4 regions of the uncultured Aquincola sp. genome follow, and region 3 is predicted to be linked to each of the others. Evidence: predicted binding sites of a transcription regulator. Region 3 holds the regulator's gene; each other region holds the start of a gene.
What was found. The regulator sigma-54, encoded in region 3, starts transcription at its own class of promoters, with help from an activator protein. The targets are predictions, from matches to a motif close to TGGCANGNAANCTGCTTT.
Positions count from the first base shown of each region.

Region 1: the regulator sigma-54 is predicted to act here: its motif matches at 1,040-1,057, upstream of glnA (type I glutamate--ammonia ligase).
Region 2: the regulator sigma-54 is predicted to act here: its motif matches at 2,175-2,192, upstream of adh (aldehyde dehydrogenase).
Region 4: the regulator sigma-54 is predicted to act here: its motif matches at 1,922-1,939, upstream of pepA (flocculation-associated PEP-CTERM protein PepA).

Region 1 is NZ_CAXFDV010000406.1:2,545-6,164, forward strand. Features, by position in the region: gene ABNT58_RS13870 (EI24 domain-containing protein) at 1-166, shown strand, start outside; gene ABNT58_RS13875 (molybdopterin-binding protein) at 163-957, shown strand; gene glnA (type I glutamate--ammonia ligase) at 1,178-2,593, shown strand; gene ABNT58_RS13885 (hypothetical protein) at 2,771-3,277, shown strand; gene glnL (nitrogen regulation protein NR(II)) at 3,274-3,620, shown strand, end outside.
Region 2 is NZ_CAXFDV010000636.1:3,627-7,246, forward strand. Features, by position in the region: gene ABNT58_RS22225 (sigma-54-dependent Fis family transcriptional regulator) at 10-1,980, opposite strand; gene adh (aldehyde dehydrogenase) at 2,263-3,620, shown strand, end outside.
Region 3 is NZ_CAXFDV010000284.1:2,263-5,882, reverse strand. Features, by position in the region: partial or broken gene coaE (dephospho-CoA kinase) at 1-110, shown strand, start outside; gene zapD (cell division protein ZapD) at 138-893, shown strand; gene ABNT58_RS09915 (DNA gyrase inhibitor YacG) at 890-1,099, shown strand; gene rpoN (RNA polymerase factor sigma-54) at 1,151-2,593, opposite strand; gene ABNT58_RS09905 (DNA topoisomerase IB) at 2,860-3,620, shown strand, end outside.
Region 4 is NZ_CAXFDV010000036.1:9,673-13,292, forward strand. Features, by position in the region: gene ABNT58_RS01380 (ThiF family adenylyltransferase) at 90-959, shown strand; gene pepA (flocculation-associated PEP-CTERM protein PepA) at 1,066-1,884, opposite strand; gene ABNT58_RS01390 (exopolyphosphatase) at 2,096-3,028, shown strand; partial or broken gene ABNT58_RS01395 (homoserine O-acetyltransferase) at 3,249-3,620, shown strand, end outside.

The DNA.
Region 1 (3,620 bases), on a different contig from region 3:
GCTGGTGTTCGCCTTTTCGTCGCTGTGGTTCACCCACTATGGCCTGGCCGCGCTGCAGCGGCTGCGCATGGCGGGCACCACCGGCCCCGCCACCGGGCCCGTGGTGGTGGTGGATGCCGCGCCGGCGCTGCCGCCTTCTTCATCTTCACCGGAGCGTTTGTCATGAACTTCGGCCTCATCATCGTCGGCGACGAGATCCTCTCGGGCAAGCGCCAGGACAAGCACCTGGCCAAGGTCATCGAGCTGCTGGGCGCCCGCGGCCTGTCGCTGGCCTGGGCCCGCTACGTGGGCGACGACCGCGAGCGCATGACCGCCACGCTGCGCGAAGCCTTCGCCACCCGCGACGTGGTGTTCAGCTGCGGCGGCATCGGCGCCACGCCCGACGACCACACCCGCCAGGCCGCCGCTGCCGCGCTGGGCGTGCCGCTGCTGCTGCACCCCGAAGCCAAGGCGCTGATCCAGGAGCGCATGCGCGACGTGGCGGCCGAGCAGGGCACGCCTTACGAGCCCGACCGCCCCGACAACGTGCACCGCCTCAACATGGGCGTGTTCCCCGAGGGCGCGGCGATCATTCCCAACCCGTACAACAAGATTCCGGGCTTCAGCGTGGGCGACGTGCACTTCGTGCCCGGCTTCCCGGTGATGGCGCACCCGATGATCGAAGCCCTGCTGGACGGCCGCTATGCCGCGCTGCACGGCAGCCACCGGCAGGTGGAGCAGTCGGTCATCGTCTTCGGCGGCATGGAAGCCACGCTCACGCCGCTGATGGAAGCGGTGGAGCAGGAGCACCCGGGCGTCAAGGTGTTCAGCCTGCCCAGCGTCGACCATCCGCAGTACGGCCGCCACATCGAGCTGGGCGTCAAGGGCGCGGCGGCGCTGGTGCCGGCGGCGTATGAGCGGCTGCTGTCGGCGCTGCGCGGCATGGCGCTGACGCTCGGCCCGGAAATGGTGCGCTGACGCGCGCCCAGAATGCGCTGGCCTGGTGCGTTGCAGTGCACCAAGTTGGCGTTACCCCGCCCCGGAACCGGTAAGATTCCGCGGGCACACTTTCTGCTAATTTTGCATGCGCCTTTTTGGGGCTTGGCAGCCGGCGTACCCGGGCTGCCTTTGAATTCCCCGATCTGCCGTTTCGCTCCCTTAAAACCACCCCAGACCAGCGCCCGCTAGGAGATTCCTGATGGCAAAGACTGTCGCCGACGTGATGACCATGGTGAAGGAAAACGAAGTCAAGTTCGTTGACTTCCGCTTCACCGACACCCGCGGCAAGGAACAGCACGTCACGGTGCCCATCTCGCACTTCGACGAAGACAAGTTCACCTCCGGCCACGCCTTCGACGGTTCGTCGATCGCCGGCTGGAAGGGCATCGAAGCGTCCGACATGCTGCTGATGCCGGACCCGAACACGGCCAACATCGACCCGTTCTTCGAAGAGCCCACCGTCATCCTGACCTGCGACGTGCTGGAGCCCGCCGACGGCAAGGCCTATGAGCGCGACCCGCGTTCGCTGGCCAAGCGCGCCGAGGCCTACCTGAAGTCGTCCGGCCTGGGCGATACCGCCTTCTTCGGCCCCGAGCCCGAATTCTTCGTCTTCGACAGCGTGCGCTGGCAAGTCGACATGTCCGGCTGCTTCGTCAAGATCGAGTCGGAAGAGGGCGCCTGGAGCACCGGCAAGGACTACGAGCACGGCAACTCCGGCTACCGTCCCACCGTCAAGGGCGGCTACTTCCCCACTCCCCCGGTCGACTCGGGCCAGGACCTGCGCTCGGAAATGAGCCTGATCCTCGAATCGCTGGGCATCCCGGTCGAAGTGCACCACCACGAAGTGGCCAACGCCGGCCAGATGGAACTGGGCACCAAGTTCAGCACGCTGCTGCAACGCGCCGACTGGTGCCAGCTGCAGAAGTACGTGATGCAGAACGTGGCCCGCAGCTACGGCAAGACCCTGACCTTCATGCCCAAGCCCATCGTGGGCGACAACGGCTCGGGCATGCACGTGCACCAGTCGGTCTGGAAGGACGGCAAGAACCTGTTCGCCGGTGACGGCTACGCCGGCCTGAGCGAATTCGCGCTGTACTACATCGGCGGCATCATCAAGCACGGCCGCGCGCTGAACGCGATCACCAACCCGACCACCAACAGCTACAAGCGTCTGGTGCCGGGCTTCGAAGCCCCGGTGAAGCTGGCCTACTCGGCCAAGAACCGCTCGGCCTCGATCCGCATCCCGTTCGTCGCCAACCCGAAGGGCCGCCGCATCGAAGCGCGCTTCCCGGACCCCATGGCCAACCCGTACCTGGCCTTCTCGGCCCTGCTGATGGCCGGCCTGGACGGCGTGGAAAACAAGATCCATCCGGGCGAAGCCGCCTCGAAGGACCTCTACCACCTGCCGCCGGAAGAAGACAAGCTGATCCCGACCGTGTGCCACAGCCTCGACCAGGCGCTGGAGTACCTGGACAAGGACCGCGAATTCCTGACCAAGGGCGGCGTGTTCACCGACTCGTACATCGACGCGTACATCGACCTGAAGATGCAGGAAGTGCAGCGCTTCCGCATGACCACGCACCCGGTCGAGTTCGACATGTACTACAGCCTGTAAGTCCTTCGGGGCTTGCTACAAAGGGACGGCCTCGGCCGTCCCTTTTCGTTCATGGAGCCCCCAAGCTCGCTGCGCTCGCTACCCCCCAGGGGGGCCGCACCCGCCCTTGGGGCGGCCCGGCGGGCGGGTGGTGCCACTGCCGCACAATCAACGCCCCGACCCTTGGAGATTCGCTGCATGACGTTTCGTCGATGGCTGGTGACGGTGCTGCTGGCCTGCACGGCCCCCGCCTGGGCACAGACCACCACGGTCTACCGCTGCCCCGGCCCGCCGGTGCTCTACACCGACCAGCTGAGCCCGCGCGAGGCGCAGGACCGTGGCTGCCGCACCATCGAAAGCGCACCGGTCACGGTGATGCAGACCAAGCCGCGGCCGGTGCCGGCGCCGGCCGGGGCCGCGCCGGGTGCTTCGGCCCAGCGCAGCGGTGAAGGCCGGGTCGACCCCGCCGATCAGCGCGCCCGCGACGCCGACGCGCGCCGCATCCTGGAAGCCGAGCTGCGCAAGGAACAGGAGCGCCTGGCCGCGATGAAGCTGGAATTCAACAACGGCCAGCCCGAGCGGCAGGGCAACGAACGCAACTATCAGCGCTATCTCGACCGTGTGGACGAGATGCGCACCGCCATCCAGCGCAAGGAAGGCGACGTCGAAGCCATCCGCCGCGAGCTGTCGCGCCTGCCCCCATGAAGCCCACCGCCCATCCGTCGATCAGCTTCGACACCTTCGACCTGCTGGCCACGATGATCGCCGTGGCCCGGCCCACCGGCGAATGCCTGTTCGCCAACGCCAGCTTCGAGCAGGTGATGGGCCTGTCGCGCCGCACGCTGCAGCGCGGCTCTCTGCTCGATTGCTTCGTCGAGCCGCAGCAGCTGCGCGACACGCTGCTGGCCGTGGCCCGCAACGACTACGCCACCGGCCGCTTCGAGGCGGCGCTGCGCCGCCAGCCCAACGTGCACCTGGAGCCGATGCCGGTGCACGTCATCGTCAACCAGATCGACGGCGACACCGAACGTGTGCTGGTGGAGGTGAT
Region 2 (3,620 bases), on a different contig from region 3:
CCGCCCGCTTCAGCCGCCGGTCGCGTTCATGGGTCCGCCCTGCTGCGCCTCTTGCGCACGCTGGGCGATGTGGCGGTAGACGGTGCTGCGGTGCACGCCCAGCGCACGCGCCGCTGCAGCCACACGGCCCTGGTGGGCCTGCAGCGCGCGGTCGATGGCCTCGGCCGTCAGGCTGCGGAGGTCGGCGCCCGGCGTATCGGCGGCGGCGGATGCCGCTGCGCCCAACGGCAGGCCGATCGACTCGCCCGCAGGCAAGCCGGCGGACTCCGGCAGCGTGGGCGTGGCCACCACCCGCGGCGCCGCGGCCGGCGGCAGGTCGGCCACGCCGATGGTGCTGCCCGCATCGGCCAGTGCCACCAGCGTGCGCAGCGTGCTGGCCAGCTGGCGCAGGTTGCCGGGCCAGGGTCGCGCGGCCAGGTCAGCCAGCGCCTCGGCCGACAGCTTCAAACCCCGCGCCGGGCCGCCCGCCTGCGCGAACAGCCGCTCGATCACCGCCGGAATGTCGCGCCGGTCGCGCAGCGCCGGCAGCGCCACGATGTAGTCCTGCAGCCGGTAGTACAGGTCGGCGCGGAACTGGCCGGCCTCCACCATCGCGGCCAGGTCGCGGTGGGTGGCGCACACCAGCGCAAAGTCCACCGGCACGCTGCGTCCACCGCCCAGCGGCGTCACGCTGCGCTCCTGCAGCACACGCAGCAGGCGCGACTGCAGCAGCAGCGGCATGTCGCCGATCTCGTCGAGAAACAGCACCCCACCATCGGCCTCACGCACGCGGCCGATCTGGCCCTTGCGCTGCGCGCCGGTGAAAGCGCCTTCGGCATAGCCGAACAGCTCGGCCTCCACCAGGGTTTCGGGCAGCGCGGCGCAGTTCAGCGCCACGAAGGGCCCGCGTGCACGCTGGCTGCGCTGGTGCAGCAGGCCGGCGAACACGTCCTTGCCGGCGCCGGTTTCGCCCTGCAGCAGCACCGAGCTGCCGGCGTCCAGCACGCGCACCGCGCGGGCCAGCAAAGGCTCCAGCGTGTCGTCGGTGACGAAGCCCGGTGCGGGGCGAAGCGACGGCGCCACGGCCGGCCGCGCGGCGGCGGCAGCCACCACCACCGGGGTTTGCCAGGCGGCGGCAAAGCCATCACCCGCCTGGGTGGTGAGCAGGCCGGCACTGCCTTCCAGCCGGCGCCACTGGCGGTCGAACAACTCGTCCATCGGCCGGTCGAGCAGCGCGCCCCAGCGCAGCCCCAGCGCCCGCAGCGCGATGGAGTTGGCGCCGACGATGCGGTCGTCTTCCAGCAGCAGCACCGCTTCACGTGCGGTGCCCAGCATCGTGGCCTTGGTATGAAAGCGCAGCAGCCGCCGGCCCTGCGCATCGGCATGGATCAGCCGGTGCTCGATCTGCTCGCCGGCCAGCTTGACCAGCGCCAGCGCATGCTGGTGCATCTCCGAGGCACTGCCCGAGACGTCCAGCACGCCCAGCACCTCGCCGCGCGGCGAGAGGATGGGCGCGGCCGCGCAATGCAGGATGTGGTGTTCGTCCAGGAAGTGCTCGGCGCCGCGCACTTCCAGCGCCTGCCGCTCCACCAGCGCGGTGCCGATGGCATTGGTGCCGCACTGGCCTTCGGACCAATCGACCCCTGGCTGCAAGGCCACCCGCTGCGCGCGGCGCAGGAACTCGCTGCTGCCGCCCTCTTCCAGGATCAGGCCCTGCGCATCGGTGAGGATGAGCACGCTGCGGGTATGGGCCATCTGCTCGGCCAGCGCTTCCAGCTCGGGTTGCGCATGGTCGATGAGCTTGCGCGAGGCTTCCAGCCGGCCGGCGAACACCGAGCGCGCCAGCGGCTCAGGCCCCGGCACCAGGCCACGGCAGCGCTGCCAGGACCGTTCGATCCACTGCGGCAGCGGCTTGGCGGCATCCACGGGCCAGGTGCCCTCTTCGATGAACCGGCGCCGCGCGGCCTGCATCTGGGCTGCTTCGGCGGGGGAATGTTGCATGCGCTGTCTCCGCGTCTCGTCCGGTCGCGTTTTGCGCCTGCCGCCGCAGCGGCTTGTCGCAGCTTGCGACAACGCGGCGGGGCCGTCTGTCGCAGCCGGCCAGACCACGGCCGGCTGCAGCGATTGTGGAGCGGCATGCCCACCATCGCTTCCCTCGGCAGCGCAGCGGACTTCGGTGAAAACCCGGGGTGAGGTGGCACAGGCTCTGCAGAAAGAGGGTGCAGCGCGCCGCAACGCCAAGGCCGCTCGAAGTCCGCAACCCGCCACCTCTGGAGACACGTCATGAACATGCTCGAACCCGGCCGCTTCGGCACCCCCGTTCCCTTCAAGAAGCGCTACGGCAACTACATCAACGGCCAGTGGGTCGAGCCCACCCAGGGCCGCTACTTCGAGAACGTCACGCCCATCACCGGCCAGGTGTTCTGCGAGATCCCGCGCTCCACCGAAGAGGACGTGGAACGTGCGCTGGACGCGGCCCACGCGGCCAAGGCCGCCTGGGGCAAGACCTCGCCGGCCGAGCGTGCGGTGGTGCTCAACAAGATCGCCGACCGCATCGAAGCCCACCTGCCGATGCTGGCCGCCGCCGAGACCTGGGACAACGGCAAGCCCATCCGCGAAACCACCTTCGCCGACCTGCCGCTGGCGGTGGACCACTTCCGCTACTTCGCAGGTTGCGTGAGGTCGCAGGAAGGCAGCATCTGCGAGATCGACCCGCAGACCTATGCGTACCACTTCCATGAACCGCTGGGCGTGGTGGGCCAGATCATCCCGTGGAACTTCCCGCTGCTGATGGCGGTGTGGAAGCTGGCGCCCGCGCTGGCCGCCGGCAACTGCGTGGTGCTCAAGCCGGCCGAGCAGACGCCGGTGTCCATCCTCGTGCTGATGGAGACCATCGGCGACCTGCTGCCGCCGGGCGTGGTCAACGTGGTCAACGGCTTCGGCCTGGAATGCGGCAAGCCGCTGGCCAGCAGCAAGCGCATCGCCAAGATCGCCTTCACCGGCGAAACCTCCACCGGCCGGCTGATCATGCAGTACGCCAGCCAGAACCTGATCCCGGTGACGCTGGAGCTGGGCGGCAAGTCGCCCAACATCTTCTTCGCCGACGTGATGGGCAAGGACGACGCCTTCTTCAACAAGGCGCTGGAAGGCTTTGCGCTGTTTGCGCTCAACCAGGGCGAGGTGTGCACCTGCCCTTCGCGCGTGCTGATCCAGGAATCGATCTACGAAGCCTTCATCGAACGCGCGGTGGAACGCGTGCGCGCCATCAAGCAGGGCAACCCGCTGGAGATGAGCACGATGATCGGCGCGCAGGCGTCCGACGAGCAGCTGCAAAAGATCCTGGGCTACATGGACATCGGCCGCCAGGAAGGCGCAGCCTGCCTGATCGGCGGTGGCCGCAGCGTGCTGGAAGGCGACCTCAAGGGCGGCTACTACGTGCAGCCCACGGTGTTCAAGGGCCACAACAAGATGCGCATCTTCCAGGAAGAGATCTTCGGCCCGGTGGTGTCGGTCACCACCTTCAAGGACGAAGAAGAAGCCCTGACCATCGCCAACGACTCGGCCTACGGCCTGGGCGCCGGCGTGTGGACGCGTGACATGAACACCTCCTTCCGCGTGGGCCGCGGCATCCAGGCCGGCCG
Region 3 (3,620 bases):
GGGCGATTGCCGATGCCGTGATCTTCAATGAAGGGCTGACCTTGGAACAGCTCGATACCCAGGTACAGCGCCTGTGGCAGGCCTGGGGCGCGGACCGTGTGAAACAATAAGCAGAGCCCTCTTTACCGGCCTGCATCTTGGTTCTCTACGAATACCCGTTCAACGAAGGCATCCGCACGATGCTGCGGCTGGAGCACCTGTTCAACAGGCTCGGTCAGCTGGTGTCGCGCGACACCACGGTGGACCACCACTTCGCGCTGGCCACCCTGTTCGAGATCATGGACGTCGCCTCGCGCGCCGACCTGAAGTCAGACCTGCTCAAGGAACTGGACCGCCACCGCGCGCTGCTGGAAAGCTACCGTGGCAACCCCGCCATCTCGGAAGCGGCGCTGGACGTCGTCACCGCGCGGCTGGACCATGCCTTCAACGGCCTGAACGGCATGGACGGCAAGGCCGGCCACCAGCTCAACGGCAACGAGTGGCTGATGAGCATCCGCAGCCGCATCGGCATTCCGGGCGGCACCTGCGAGTTCGACCTGCCGGCCTACCACGCCTGGCAGCAGCATGAGCCGGCGCAACGCCGGGCCGATCTGGTGCGCTGGATCGACACCATGCGGCCGCTGGCCGACGCGCTGCACGTGCTGCTGGGCCTGCTGCGCGACAGCGGCGTGCCACACAAGGTGGTGGCCACCGGCGGCCAGTTCCAGCGCAGCCTGCCGCAGGGCAAGGCCTACCACCTGCTGCGCGTGCGGCTGCCCGCCGACCCCGAGCTGGTGCCCGAGATCACCGGCCACCGCCTGATGGTGTCGGTGCGCCTGATGCGCCACGACGAAGAGGGCCGGCTGCGGCCCACCACCGAAGACTGCAGCTTCGAGCTGACGCTCTGCGCATGACCCGCACCGTCAAGTGCCCGGCCTGCGGCGGGCCCAGCCTGTATGCGCCCGAGAACAAGTGGCGCCCCTTCTGCAGCGAGCGTTGCCGCACCGCCGACCTGGGCGCCTGGGCCGAAGGCCGCTACCGGCTGCCCGCCGAATCGCAGGACCCGGACACGGAAACGCCGGCGGCGCCCGAAGGCACGCGCCGGCGCGAAGAGTTCTAGCGCCTCAGTCCCGCGGGGCCGCCCCAGGGGACTGAGGGCCGCCTCTGAGCATCACACTCGCGCTTCGAGCGCGACCGACACGGGCACCGGCACCGAAGGCGTCGGCCGCTGGCGGCGCATTTCCACCGCGGGCAGCTTGAGCTGCTGGCGGTACTTGGTGACGGTGCGGCGCGCCACATGGAAGCCCTGGCGCTTGAGCATCGCGGCCAGCTGCACGTCCGACAGCGGTTCGGTCGGCGCTTCTTCCTCGATCAGCTCGCGGATGACGCCGCGGATGGCCGTGGTCGAGGCCTGGCCGCCGCTGTGCGTGGGCAGCGAGCGCGAGAAGAAGTACTTCAGCTCGAACACGCCCGACGGCGTGGCCATGTACTTGTTGTTGGTCACCCGGCAGACGGTGGACTCGTGCAGGCCCACCTCCTGCGCGATGTCGCGCAGCGCCAGCGGCTTCATCGCCATCGGGCCGTATTCGAAGAAGTGGCGCTGGTGGCGCACGATGGCGTTGGCCACGTCCAGGATGGTGGCAAAGCGCTGCTCCACGTTGCGCAGCGTCCAGCGCGCTTCACGCAGGTGGGCCGCCAGGTCGGTCTGGCCGGTGTCGCGGTGGCGCTGGAACAAGTCGGCGTAGAGGCGATTGAGGCGCACACGCGGCACCACCTCGGGGTTCAGCGTGGTGATCCAGTTGTTGCCGCGGCCGCGGCGCACGATGACGTCGGGCGTCACGTACGGCGTGCGGGTGGACTCAAAGCGTGAGCCCGGGCGCGGGTCGAACTGGCGGATGCGGTCGCACACGGCTTCCACCTCGCCGGGGGTCGACTCCACCAGCGCGGCCAGCTTGTGGTACTCCCGCATGGCCATGCGCTGCAGCGGCTGGGCCAACACCTTGCGCGCCAGCGCGCGCTGCGCTTCATCCTCGATCAGCACGGTTTGCAGCAGCAGGCATTCGGCCAGGTCGCGGGCGCCGATGCCCAGCGGGTCCAGCGCCTGCACGCGGGCCAGGGCCACGCGGATTTCATCCAGGCTGGTCGCCGGCTCCAGCTCGGCCATGTCGCGCAGCTCTTCCAGCGGCTGGCGCAGGTAGCCGTCGTCGTCCAGTGATTCCACCAGCATCGCGGCCAGCACGCGGTCGCGCTCGCTCAAGGGCATCACGTTGAGCTGGGTGTGCAGGTGCTGGCGCAACGACACGCTTTGCGGCACCAAGTCGATCAAGGAGATGTCGCCATCGGAGGCCGGGCCATGGCCGCCGCCTGCGGACATGGTCCATGCCTGGGCTTCCCAAGGGTCGGCCGACACGTCGGCGTGATCGTCCTCGGCAGCAGGCGCGGCCGACAGGTCTTCGCCTTCTTCTTCAAGAAACGGGTTGCCATCGACCGCTTGCTGCACTTCCTGGGCGAAATCCAGCGACGACAGCTGAAGCAGGCGCACTGCGTGCTGAAGGCGGGGGGTGACGGTCTGGGTCTGGCGGCGCTCGATGCGCATGTGCAGTGCGGCGGTCATGCAATCTCCTGGGGCCGGTAGGCGTTAGAAACAGTGTCGCGGTGGCCTCTTTCGCCAGGCCTAGGCCGATGCGGGCGCTTGATGTAGGTGTGATCCGACAGTGGCCTCACGGGCACTCACGTGCGGACACATGCGGTTGCCGCAAAAACTGCTGGCCTGTGGCAACGCAGCGCGCGTGGCGATGGCTGCCAGTTCGCCCGTGCGCCGCCGGGGCGGGCACGCCGGCTGCGAAGGGGCGGTGGCCATGCCACACCGGCCACACCGCCATGACCATCGCCCATCCTGATGAACTGCCCCCTGCGCTTGTCTACGTGAGTGACGACGGTCCTGGCTGGCACCGCGTGGCCCGAGGCAAGTCGTTCGGCTACACCGACGACCAGGGCAAGCCCATCAAGGACGAGCAGCAGCTGCAGCGCATCCGCTCGCTGGCCATTCCGCCGGCCTACACCGACGTGTGGATCTGCCCCAAACCCAACGGCCACCTGCAGGCCACCGGGCGCGACGCACGGGGCCGCAAGCAGTACCGCTACCACGCGCTGTGGCATGAGCACCAGGGCCAGAGCAAGTTCGAGCGGCTGCAGCAGTTCGGCGCGGTGCTGCCCGCCATCCGCCGCCGTGTGGAGCGTGACCTGGCCCAGCCCGGTCTGCCCCGCAGCAAGGTGCTGGCGGCCCTGGTGCGGCTGCTGGACACCACCTACCTGCGCATCGGCAACGACGAATACGCCAAGCAGAACGGCTCCTTCGGCCTGACCACGCTGCGGCGCCGGCATGCGGCCATCAAGGGCAGCGTGCTCAAGCTGAGCTTTCGCGGCAAAAGCGGCGTGGAGCAGGAAGTGGCGGTGCAGGACGCCCGGCTGGCGCGCATCGTGCGCCGCTGCCAGGCGCTGCCGGGCCAGGCCTTGTTCCGCTACCTGGACGACGACGGCCAGGTGCATGGCGTCGATTCATCCGACGTCAACGGCTACCTGCGCGAGATTGCCGGCGACGACTTCAGCGCCAAGGACTTTCGCACCTGGCATGCCAGCGC
Region 4 (3,620 bases), on a different contig from region 3:
TGCGTCAGCCGGACGGGCCATGGAGCCAGGGCCACGGGCTCCGAAGGACAAGTCGACGGACCTCGTCATCGGGGAACAGGAGACCCGCCTTGCACAACGACAACCGCTTTGACTACGGCCGTGCCTTCTCGCGCAACATCGGCTGGGTGACGCCCGAAGAACAACGCCGCCTGGCCACCGCCCGGGTGGCCATCGCCGGCCTGGGCGGCGTGGGCGGCGCCCATGCGATCACCCTGGCCCGCCTGGGTGTCACCCGCTTTCACATCGCCGACTTCGACCGCTTCGAGGTGCACAACTTCAACCGCCAGGCCGGCGCCTTCATGAGCACGCTGGACCAGCCGAAGGCCGAAGTGATTGCGCGCATGGTGCGCGACATCAATCCCGAGGCGGAGGTGGAGGTGTTCGGCGACGGGGTGACGGCCGGGAATGTCGGGGCCTTCCTGCAAGGCGTCGACGTGTACGTGGACGGCATCGACTTCTTCGCCATCGAGGCGCGGCGCCTGCTGTTCGCGCAGTCGTACGCGCAGGGCATTCCGGCGCTGACGGCGGCGCCGCTGGGCATGGGCGTGTCGCTGCTGTACTTCCAGCCCGGGCGCATGAGCTTCGAGGAGTACTTCCGCGTCGAAGGCCAGCCGGTGGAAGAGCAGTACGCCCGCTTCATCGCCGGCCTGTCGCCCTCGGCGATGAACCGCCACTACCTGGTGGCGCCGGACGCGGTGAACTTCAAGGAGCGGCGCGGCCCGAGCACGCCCATGTCCTGCGACCTGTGCGCGGGCGTGATGGGCACGGCGGTGCTGAAGGTGCTGCTGGGGCGCGGCAAGCTGAGCCCTGCGCCCTGGGCGCTGCAGTTCGACGCGTACGAGCAGAAGCTGCGCCGCACCTGGCGGCCGGGTGGCAACGCCAACGTCGTGCAGCGGCTGCTGCTGCGTTTCATCCGCCCGCGCGTGGCGGGCGGTTGATGCGCTGAGGGGCGATCGAAGCCCCAATGACAATGGGGCCCACCCCGCGAAGGATGGACCCCGTGTGAAGCACGCCCCGCCCGGGGCGTGCTGCGTTTCAGGCGACTCAGGCCTTGTTGCTGCGGCGGCGAGCCAGGCCCAGGCCCAGCAGCGCGGCGCCGACCAGCGCCAGCGAGGCGGGTTCCGGCACGTTGTTGTTGAACTCGGCCGAAGCGTCGCCCACGGCCACGCCGCTGTAGTTGCCCGGGGTCAGGGCGGGGTTGAAGCTCTCGTTTTCGCCCGACACTTCGATGCGCAGGTAGAACGGCTGCGGGTCGAAGAAGAAGGCGGAACCGGTGGCCGTCAGGTCCAGGGCGCCGTAGTTGATGACGAACGAACCGCCGCTGGCGGCTTGGTTGCCGACCAGGGGCACATTGGCTTGGCTGCCGGCCAGCACGACGTTGCTGCTGCCCAGCAGGATGTCGTCGGCGTTGTTGGTCAGCGTGGTGGCGCCCAGGCCGTTGCTGCCGTTCAGGGTCTTGCCGGTGTTGGAGTTCACGTCGGCGAAGAACTGCACGCTGCCGGTCAGGAAGTCGGCCAGGGCGGTGGTGCCCACGAACGAGATGCTGCCAGCCACGGTGAACAGGCCGTAGATGCGGTAGCCGGAGGTGCCCGGGCCGTTCAGGAAGGTCGACTGCGAGGAGCTGCCCAGCGAGAAGCCGGTGGCGTTGAAGAAGCCGGACTCGTTGAAGACAGTTTGCGCAGCGGGGTTGGCTTGCGTCTGGTTGATCTGCGCTTCGTAGCGCAGCGTGATCTTGTCGGCGACGACTTCGTTTTGCGGGGTGCCGGTGATCGCGCTTTCTTCCACCTTGAAGGTGGCGCCAGCGTGGGCGGTACCCAGCAGGGCGGCGAGAACGGCGCCAGCGATGAGCTTGGTCTTGAACATGTGTGACTCCCGTCGGTGAATGCTGTTGCGAGCCTTTAAAGCAGACACCGTGCCACCCCAATATGCCTCAATGAAATCAATCACTTAGCCGATTTTCAGGCGCTGCCTCCGCGGCGCGTGTAAAGGAATTCGACAGCCGCCGGACTTTAGTCCCCGCCCCCGCTGCCGAAATCCCGCCACGCCCTTCAAGCCAAAGCGAGAACGACCGCCCATGACCGCTCCGACCTACCGCCTCATCACCCGCAGCGACTTCGACGGCCTGGTGTGTGCCGTGCTGCTGAACGAACTGAAGATGATCGACGAGATCAAGTTCGTGCATCCCAAGGACATGCAGGACGGCAAGGTGGAGGTGACGGCGCGGGACATCACCACCAACCTGCCCTACGTGCCCGGCGTGTACATGGCCTTCGACCATCATGCGTCGGAAACCCTGCGCAACACCGGCGAGCGGCCCAACCACGTGATCGATGCCAAGGCGCCTTCGGCCGCGCGCGTGGTGTATGAGCACTTCGGCGGCGCGGCGCGCTTTCCGACCATCGCGCCCGACATGATGGCCGCGGTGGACAAGGCCGACGCCGCGCAGTTCAGCCGCGACGAGATCCTGAACCCCAGCGGCTGGGTGCTGCTGAACTACCTGATGGACGCGCGCACCGGGCTGGGCCGCTTCCGCAACTTCCGCATCAGCAACTATGCGCTGATGATGGACCTGATCGCCTACTGCCGCGACCATGGCATCCAGGACATCCTGGGCCTGCCCGACGTGAAGGAACGGGTGGACCTGTACTTCGAGCATGCCGAGCGCGCCAAGGAGCAGATCACCCGCTGCGCCACCGTGCACGGCAACCTGGTGGTGCTGGACCTGCGGCACGAAGAGACCATCTTCGCGGCCAACCGCTTCATGATCTACGCGCTGTTCCCGCAGACCAACATCTCCATCCACGTGATGTGGGGCGTGCAGCAGCGCAACACGGTGTTTGCCACCGGCAAGAGCATCCTCGACCGCAGCAGCAAGACCGACGTGGGCGCGCTGATGCTCGAATACGGCGGCGGCGGCCACCACGCGGCCGGCACCTGCCAGGTGGAGAACGATCAGGCAGAGGCGGTGCTGGCCCAGCTGATCGAGCGCATCCGCCAGGACGGCTGACTGGCGCACCCGGCGCCGGCCGCTAGATGTTCAGCCGCCGGGCCGCCCCAAGGCTGAACGCTCCCCCCTGGGGGGACGCGAGCGAAGCGAGCTTGGGGGCAAGTACACTCCCCACCCCAGCGCCGATTTGCTTCTCAGATTGCGGGCGCTCAACAAATACTGCTAAAGAGGGATGCCCGGCCCGGTGTCCGCATCTTTGGCGGCACCGGGTTTCTTGTTGATGGCATCCCTAGGACACGTCACACCGCAGCGCATGCACTTTGCCCAGCCGCTGCCGCTGAAAAGCGGCGCCCGGCTGGCCGACTACACCCTGGTCTACGAGACCTACGGCAGGCTGAACGCCGACCGCAGCAATGCCGTGCTGGTGTGCCATGCACTCAATGCCTCGCACCACGTGGCGGGCACCTATGAAGGCCAGGACCGCAGCGAAGGCTGGTGGGACAACCTGGTGGGTCCCGGCAAACCGCTGGACACCGACCGCTTCTTCGTCATCGGCATCAACAACCCGGGCTCGTGCTTTGGCTCCACCGGGCCCATGCATGCCAACCCCGACCCCGCCGCCGGCGGCCGGCCCTACGGCGCCGACTTCCCG